DNA from 2 places in the Shewanella sp. MF05956 genome. Region 2 is predicted to be linked to the other one. Evidence: predicted binding sites of a transcription regulator. Region 2 holds the regulator's gene; the other holds the start of a gene.

Region 1 (4,772 bases), on a different contig from region 2:
TGCTATCTTACGTGAAGCGATTAGTGTATGTGAAACTCAGCAAGATTACGTTAGCCGTGATCTATTTGAAGATTTATTAGAAGACGAAGAAGAACACCTAGATTGGATTGAGTCTCAGCAAGAACTGATTAGCCAAACGGGTATCCAAAACTATCTTCAATCACAAATTAACGACTAATAGGAATTATCATGAAAGGCAATCCTGAAGTAATCGACGCCCTAAATTTATTGTTAACTGGCGAGTTATCTGCAATGGACCAGTATTTTGTTCATGCTCATATGTATGAAGATTGGGGATTTAATGAATTATATACCCGTATCTTACATGAGTCAGACGACGAAAAGTTGCATGCGGCAAAGTTAGTTCAACGTATTCTATTTTTAGAAGGCACGCCCGATGTCGGCAGCCGTGAAGCGTTGAATATTGGCAAAGATGTACAAGAAATGTTTAAAAATGACTTAGCTTATGAGTATCACGTAGCCGATAACTTACGTAAGGTTATTGCCTTGTGTGAAGCAAAGAAAGATTATCAGACCCGTGAAATTTTAGAAGTGTTACTCGATGATACTGAATCTGATCATATGTATTGGTTAGAAAAGCAATTGGGTCTTATTGAGCGCATTGGTTTACAGAACTATTTACAAACTAAAATGTAATCATTATTAGATAACACGCTATGTTAAAGAAGCCCAACTCAGTTTGGGCTTTTTTGTCTCCGTGATTGAGATAATGATAGTGTACTGTTTTTATATACAGTGATATTATTGGCGTTAAGTTAATCACTGATGGTCACAGAATGCGTAAAATCATTCATATCGATATGGATTGTTATTTTGCTGCGGTCGAAATGCGCGACTTTCCTGAGTTACGAGGAAAAGCCATTGCTGTCGGTGGCAGAAGTGATCGCCGTGGTGTGATAAGTACCTGCAGTTATGAAGCGCGTAAATTTGGTGTCCGAAGTGCAATGTCGAGTTATCACGCATTGCAATTGTGCCCACAGTTAATTTTAGTGCCGGGACGAATGGATGTATATAAGTCAGTTTCGTTGCAGATCCGTGAGATTTTCCATCGTTATACTGATTTAGTTGAACCATTGTCGTTAGACGAGGCCTACCTCGATGTCACTGATTGCACCGAACATAAAGGCAGTGCGACTTTAATTGCTAACGCCATACGCGATGAGATATTTGCCATCACAGGATTAACCGCTTCAGCGGGGGTTGCACCGATTAAGTTTCTAGCCAAAATTGCCTCAGATTTAAACAAACCGAATGGTCAATATGTGATAACCCCAAATCAAATCTGCGACTTTGTTAAAGACTTACCTTTGAGTAAAATTCCAGGGGTTGGTAAGGTCACTTCACAAAAGCTTGCTGATATTGGCTTAGTCACTTGCTTTGATGTGCAGCAATACCCCAAAGTGAAACTGATTGAAGCCTTTGGTAAGTTTGGCCATGTGCTTATTGAGCGTGCTCAAGGCATTGATACGCGGCAAATTAGTCCACACAGAGTGCGTAAGTCTGTTGGTGTTGAAACCACCTTAGCCAAAGACATATTTACCCTAGAGCAATGCCACCAAGTCTTGCCGCAACTGATTCAAGAATTAAGTGCGCGGGTACATCGCAGTGCGAAAGACCGACTGATCAATAAACAAGTGGTTAAATTAAAATTTAATGATTTTAAGCAGACTACGATTGAGCATCGTAGCGATGCTATTTCAGTCAATATGTTTCACGAATTATTAAAGCAGGCTCTGCAACGCAGCCAAGGCCGTGGCATACGCTTAATCGGTGTGAGTGTAGGTTTAGCCGATATCGTCCAAGGCCAATCAGATGGTTTAGCAGATAAATTGACCCAACTCGATTTACAATTTTAACCTGCCTTTTTACCGTTACGCACAAAAAAGACGACTTAAAGTCGCCTTTGATTTTTTGATGAATTAGTTCGTTAACGTATTACGCATCTTTTGCAGGAATACGAGCTAATACCGCCAGTAGCAATTCCCAGTATTGGCCAACAGTCGTGATGTTAACCATTTCATCTGGACTGTGTGGATAACGGATCGTTGGCCCAATCGAAACCATGTCCATGTGCGGATACGGTTCTTTAAATAAACCACATTCAAGACCAGCATGGATGACCATGATGGTTGGGTCTTTCTTATAAATATCATTATAGGTTTCACGCACGATGGCCATGACTGGCGAGCTGGTGTCTGGCTTCCAACCTGGGTAAGCACCGCTTAAATCAATACTTGCGCCAGAAAGGTTAGCTAATGCAGTCAGCATACCGGTAACTTCTTCTCGGCCAGAGTCGATTAATGAACGGATAAGGCACAATATTTCAACGCTTTCATCTTCAGTGCTAATCACGCCGATATTGAGTGAGGTTTCGGTTACGCCTTCAACTTCATCGCTCATGCGGATAACGCCATTGGGGCTAGCATGAAGTAAATCGATTAAGGTATTTTGCGCATCTTCGCCCATCACTTTTGTTGGTGTGGCAATTTCTGCGAGGCTCAGTAACATGCCTGGGTCTGCAATGGCTAACTCTTCACGAACCAAAGCTTGGAAAGACTCTATTGCCTGTTTAAGCGCAGCAACATTCTCACTTGGCAACATAAAGGTCATATTGGCTTCGCGTGGAATGGCATTACGCAGTGAACCACCCGTAAAGCTAACCAGTTCAATGGCTAACTCATCACTGTATTTAAACAAAAAGCGAGCTAACAATTTATTGGCATTACCTCGTCCAAGGTGAATGTTCACCCCTGAGTGGCCGCCTTTTAAGCCTGATAGGGTCATTGAGAAACTGGCATTACTTTGCTCTGGTGCTTGCCAAGACATCGGCACACTGATTTGTGCATCAACGCCGCCGGCACAACCCATGTAGATTTCGCCTTCTTGTTCAGAGTCGGTATTGATGAGGATATCGGCCTCAAGGTAACCCGCTTCTAGACCAAAAGCGCCTGTCATGCCCGCTTCTTCATCAATGGTTAGCAATACTTCTAGTGGTCCATGTTTAATGTCTTTGCTGCCTAAAACGGCTAGCGCAGACGACATACCGATACCATTGTCTGAACCTAATGTCGTGCCTCTGGCTTTAACCCAATCTCCATCTACATAAGCTTCGATTGGATCGGTTTCAAAGTTATGGACTTTATCGGCATTCTTTTGCGGCACCATATCAATGTGTGCTTGTAGCACCACTATTTTGCAATTTTCCATACCTGGGGTGGCAGGCTTGCGAATAATTAAGTTACCGACTTTATCTTCAACAACTGCAAGCCCTTGAGCTTTAGCCCATTGTTGAATATGTTGCGATAACGCTTGCTCATGTTTTGAAGGATGTGGAATAGCGCAAATTTGTTCAAACCATTGCCAAAGAGGCTGAGGATATAATTGAGTTAATGCAGTCACGAAACGCCCTCTATGAAGAATTCAGTCGAATACGACAGATGTTATACCCAATCAACCAGAAGATGCATGTTTCAGAGCTTCACCGTGTTTTCAATACTAGATGCGTTAATGTAAGTACCTTATAAATTAGCGCATCAACGCCCTTGATTTAAAAATCAAGGGACACGGTGAAACTCCCAAAGGGCAAGTTTTACAGGCGTTTATGCTGCGGCTTTTGTTAATTTAGCTGATTTTGGAAAGGGAACGACCATTACCCGCAATCAATGCCTTGCCTAAACGCGTGTAAATTCTTGCTGAAATCGAACATCACTCGGTAATTGGGCATATAGCTGCAAATATTTTAACATATTCTGCGGCGTTACTTGATATTGCCACATCAATTTGCCAAGGTTTAGGCCACAAATCTGTAAATAAATATGAACCAGCAACTCTGTTGTTGAATAAGGACATTTATGACCCAAATAAATCAAACTGCGCAAGCATTTCAAGTGCCTTTTATTGATGTCACCAGTGACGAAGCCATTTTTGAAGGTGAAGGTTGGGATGCCGTGGTCGTCATTGCGCCGAGCCTTGCTGATATTAAGCAAGATGAAATTAATTTATTGGCAGCCCATGCTAGCCAAATTGATATGCGTGTTGGCAAAAGTGCCACTTTACTGTTCGCGCCAGGTTTAGCTGGAGGGCGTTTAATTATCTCGCCGGTTGCAGATGCCGATAACTCTTATAACGATGTGCGTGTATTTGCCAAAGCAGCGCGTGAAGGCATTGCTATTGCAAAAGCTGCGGGCGCAATTAAGCCATTACTTGTTGTGCCTGCTGTGGATGATAAACGTTATCAATATGCACAGCAAATTGCGGCACTGGCATGTGGCCAAGAGTTGTGGCAACCATTAGAAGCACGTGAAGCCCAAGCGTTAGTACCCAGTTTTAAAGCCATTGGTTTACTCAATAGCGACTCTTATGGCCTGTTAGTCAATGCCGCAGAATCTGGGCGAGTGTTAGCACGTGATCTTTGCGGTACCGATCCTGAGCGTATGTCCGCCATTGGCTTTGCGCAATACTGTGTCGACGCTTTTGCTGGCAGTGGTCTCGCGGTGTCGGTGATTGATCAGCTTGAGCAATTAAAAAGTGACTATCCACTGTTAAGCGCTGTTGGTCGAAGCTCATTGGGTATTGAGCGTCATCATCCTCGGGTGGTGAAACTAGAATATGTCGGCGAGGGTACCATTACAAAAACCTTATTCTTTGCCGGTAAAGGAGTTGTATATGATACGGGGGGCGCAGACATAAAAGTAGCTGGCTCTATGGCTGGCATGAGCCGTGATAAAGGTGGTGCCGCCGCTGTTGCCGGG
Region 2 (4,772 bases):
TCAAGATCACTTTGTTCGCTAATTGGCTGAAAAAAGGTAAAAAAAAGCCCTGAATTGGATGCAGGGCTTGGTGTTGAAGGGTTCGTACTTAATGAAATGCTGAAAAATTACTTGTTGCAGAAGGCATTGTTGGATTAACGATTTGATGTTTTTCAGGTAAGTGAGTATTCACATCTTCAATTACCACACCTAAAGCGCGTGCACTTTTGGCGACAATTTCTAAACGGCGACTGTCACGAGCATCTAATGAACTCGTCCAGGTAATCACAGCGCTTGAAGTGCCACTGGTTAATGCTTTTTCCATTGCCCATAACGTTTCAACTTCATCTTTAGTGTGTACTAGTAAGATTCGGTCCATTCTTACACCAGCACTTGCCAGCATGTGCTTATAACCAATATGCGGAGGACTAATGAGCACTATCCAGCGTCCTTGTCGGCTTAAGGTTGCTAACTGGCTGCACAGTTGCCCTAACTCAGACTCACCTTGAGTGACGGTTTGTAATGTTTGAATGGTTTGGTTGCCATACAATTCTGCTTCTGTTGAATCTGCCCATAAACCTGGGTGGCGCGGGGCAGTGCCCATTAGTTTGTTCATAACCAATCTCCATTACGGATAACGCCAACGGCAAGCCCTTCAATGGTGAGGCTTTGGCAACTTAAGTCTACTTTAATCGGGGTGTATGCTTCGTTTTCGGCATGTAGATAGACAACATTGCCTTTTTTCTCGAAACGTTTCACCGTGACGTCATCTTCAACGCGGGCCACAACTACTTGGCCATTACGTGCTTGCTGCATTTTATGAACGGCAAGTAAATCGCCCTCTAAAATGCCAATGTCTTTCATGCTGTCGCCACGTACTCGCAGTAAAAAATCGGCTGCGGGTTTAAACATGTTTGGGTCGACTTGATAATATTGCTCTACATGCTCTTGCGCTAAAATGGGTTCACCAGCAGCGACTTGGCCAATCAGCGGCAATCCTGTTTCTTGTTGTTCTTCATGAGGTAAGCGGATACCTCTTGAAGTGCCAGGCATGATCTCGATAAAGCCTTTTTTGGCGAGTGCTTTTAAATGCTCTTCGGCAGCATTTGCACTTTTAAAGCCAAGACGGTTCGCAATTTCAGCACGAGTCGGTGGCATACCTGTTTCGGCGATATTGTTTTTAATTAAGTCTAAAATTTCTGCTTGGCGCGGCGTTAACGGTCTCATGATGATTCCTGTCTTTTTATACAGTGACTGTCATTATATACAGTGTTTTTGTTCGCGCAAGTATTAACCAACCGTTTTTTGTTTTTTGTTACGGCATTGTTGCCTATCAGTATGTTTTATATCAGTTTCATTCTATATTTTAATTGAGTTGTTCAGTTAGGGACTGTTCACAAAGTAAAGATAAAACAGCCAGATAGTGTATCAAGGGTGGTTTCTGGTATCCTATGCAGCAATATTACAGTGGCTTATATTGCGAAAGTAACTATGTCAAAACCAAATTCAATATTTTTACGTGCATTAAAATGGGTACAGAAATCGATGGTTCAAACCATTGTTGTCCCGCATGACCCTTTTGATGATCTTAATTTAGATCCAAATAAACCATTGGTTTATGTCATGAAAACAGAGTCAATCAGTGATGCCGCTGCGCTAAGCGAAATCACTGAGGGCTTTGGAATGCCGAGTCCATATGACCCACTCATCGTTGATGGCTTAAAAGTGCCACGTATTGTGTGTTTGGAGGGGCGTAAGCCACTCTTTGGTAAACGCGAAAGTGGTGAAAAGTTTATCGACAGCTTTACCAGTTTATTGGCGCTTCATCGTCAACGTCCGGATTTGGATATTCAACTCGTTCCCGTGAGTTTGTACTGGGGGCGCACGCCTGGTAAAGAAGACGACAGTATGAAGGCGGCAGTGCTTGAGCGTGAAAGCCCAACGTGGTTACGCAAATGGCTAATGATTTTGTTTCTTGGTAGACATAACTTTGTCCAGTTCTCTAATGCATTATCTTTACGCTATATGGCAGATGAGCATGGATTTGATAAAAGTATTGCCCACAAATTAACCCGTGTAGCTCGAGTGCATTTCAGTCGTCAACGTAAAGTGATGACGGGCCCGCAGCTGCCCAACAGACAAATGTTTTTTGCTTCGTTGCTTAAATCGGATTCAATCAAAAAAGCGATTGAAGAAGAAGCCATTAACAAGAAAGTATCACCTGAAAAAGCCCGTGAAACAGCCATTGAATATTTAGATGAAATTGCCACGGACTATTCAGACAGTTTAATCCGTATCGCTGAGCGCTTCCTTACTTGGCTGTGGAACAAGCTATACAGTGGTATCAATATCAAAGGCGCTGAACAAATCCGTCAATTACACCATGATGGTCATGAAATTGTGTATGTGCCGTGTCATCGCAGCCATATGGATTACTTACTACTGTCGTATATTTTGTATTATCAGGGCATGGTGCCACCGCATATCGCTGCTGGAATTAACCTAAACTTTTGGCCAGCAGGCCCGATGTTCCGTCGTGGTGGCGCGTTCTTTATCCGCCGTAGCTTTAACGGCAACAAGCTATACACTGCTGTGTTTCGTGAATATTTAGACCAACTGTTTGCTAAAGGTTATTCGGTTGAATACTTCACTGAAGGTGGCCGTTCTCGTACCGGACGTTTACTTGCCCCTAAAACAGGCATGTTAGCCATGACTATTAATAGTGTATTGCGCGGCATTGAGCGACCTGTAACGCTTGTGCCTGTGTATTTAGGTTATGACCATGTGATGGAAGTCGCCACTTATCATAAAGAGTTAAGCGGCAAGAAAAAGCAAAAAGAGTCAGTGTGGCAAGTGTTTGGTGCCATTCGTAAGTTAGGTAATTTTGGCCAAGGTTATGTGAATTTTGGTGAGCCGATTAATCTACAAAACTTTTTAAATCAACAAGCTCCAGATTGGCGTGAAGAAGTGGCCAAAGACCCAGAGCAAAAACCGACTTGGTTTACGCCATCAGTTAACTTATTGGCTAACCGTGTGATGACTAATATTAACGGCGCTGCCGCCGCAAGTTCAGTGACATTAACCAGTTTAGTCTTGCTAGCTTCTGAGCGAAATGCATTAGAGCGCAGCTTGTTAGAACGTCAGTTAGATTTGTATTTAGCGATGCTGAAAACGGTACCTTATACAAATTATGCTTCTGTTGCAGAAGGTAATGGTAAATCGATTGTTGATCATTGTTTATCACTGAATAAGTTTGTCAGCACGAAAGATGCTATTGGTGAAATTATTTCTGTTGATGAAAAAATTGCTATCACCATGAGCTACTACCGCAACAATATCATTCACGTCATGGCGATTCCGTCGTTAATTGCCAGTTGTTTAGTGCAATATGATATTTGTGACCGCGAAAAAATTCATGCCGTCGTGATGGATTTTTATCCGTTGCTAAAAGCTGAATTATTTATGGGTATTGACGATGTGCCACAGCATATCGACAGCCTTTTGGACTTTATGGTTGAACAAGGCTTACTCAGTGGCGAAGCACATTTTGAAGTCACGCCTCGGTACACTGCGCAATTATTATTGTTAGCAGAAACTATCAGCGAAACGTTACAGCGTTATGCCATTATCTTTAACTTGTTAGCGATAAAGCCAGATTTAGAACGCTCAGAGCTTGAAACTGATAGTCACTTATTAGCACAGCGTTTAGGTGCATTGCATGGCATCACAGCGCCAGAGTTTTATGACAAAAAACTCTATAACACCTTAAGCGTTAAGCTAAAAGAACTGGGCTATTTATGCAGTGTTGAGCATCGGTCTGAAGTGATTAGAATTCGCGATTATGCAAACCAGTTATTGAGCTCATCAGTAAGACAAACCATTGTTGATAGTGTGCACGCGGAGCATGGACACTAATGGCCAACCATATGAATGGGGCAAAGCACCGTCCGCAAGGGAAGTCTCTATTGGGCGGTGCGATGATTATTGCGGGCACCACTGTGGGGGCTGGCATGTTTTCATTGCCAGTTGTGGGCGCGGGTATGTGGTTTGGCTATTCAATAGCCATGCTATTAGGTGTCTGGTTTTGCATGTTAATGTCGGGGTTATTGCTGCTAGAAGCTAACTTACATTTTGAACCCGGTGCTAGTTTCGATACGTTAACCCGTGAAACCTTAGGCCAATTTTGGCGAGTCATTAACGGCGTATCCATTGCATTTGTCTTGTACATTTTGACCTACGCTTATATCAGTGGTGGCAGCTCTATTGTTAATCATAGCTTGTCGGCACTTGGCGTAACCTTACCTCAAAGTGTTGCCGGTTTAGTGTTTGCGGCAGTGTTAGCGTTCATCGTATTGATTAGTACTAAAGCGGTTGATCGTATTACCACCATCATGCTCGGCGGTATGGTGATTACCTTCTTTTTAGCAATAGGTAATTTATTGATTGAAATCGACACCACTAAGTTAGTGTCACCAGACGGTGAAAGCCGTTATTTGCCGTATTTATTTGCTGCAATTCCCTTTGGCTTAGCCAGTTTTGGCTACCATGGAAATGTACCGAGTTTAGTTAAATACTATGGTAAAGATGCTAATACGATTGTCAAAGCGATAGTCGTTGGCACTAGCATCGCCCTCATTATCTATGTGTGTTGGCTTATCGCGACCATGGGTAATATTCCGCGTAGCCAATTTGCTGATGTGATTGCCAAGGGTGGCAACATTGGGGTGCTGGTTGAGGCTTTATCGGGTGCGATGGTAAGTCAGTGGCTTAACAATATGCTGACGTTATTTGCC

What was found. Region 2 encodes LexA, which represses DNA repair genes until DNA is damaged. Its sites were predicted from a motif close to TACTGTATNNNNATACAGTA; they were not measured.
Region 1: a site for LexA is predicted at 740-759, ahead of dinB (DNA polymerase IV). Genes of this name have one in related genera too.

The regions. Positions count from the first base shown of each region.
Region 1 covers NZ_JCAYNV010000002.1:242,885-247,656, reverse strand. The annotation lists gene bfr (bacterioferritin) at 1-178, shown strand, start outside; gene bfr (bacterioferritin) at 190-657, shown strand; gene dinB (DNA polymerase IV) at 798-1,877, shown strand; gene AC19MX_RS02960 (aminoacyl-histidine dipeptidase) at 1,957-3,420, opposite strand; gene AC19MX_RS02955 (M17 family metallopeptidase) at 3,873-4,772, shown strand, end outside.
Region 2 covers NZ_JCAYNV010000009.1:36,289-41,060, forward strand. The annotation lists gene AC19MX_RS11235 (cell division inhibitor SulA) at 89-595, opposite strand; gene lexA (transcriptional repressor LexA) at 592-1,206, opposite strand; gene plsB (glycerol-3-phosphate 1-O-acyltransferase PlsB) at 1,471-3,894, shown strand; gene mtr (tryptophan permease) at 3,894-4,772, shown strand, end outside.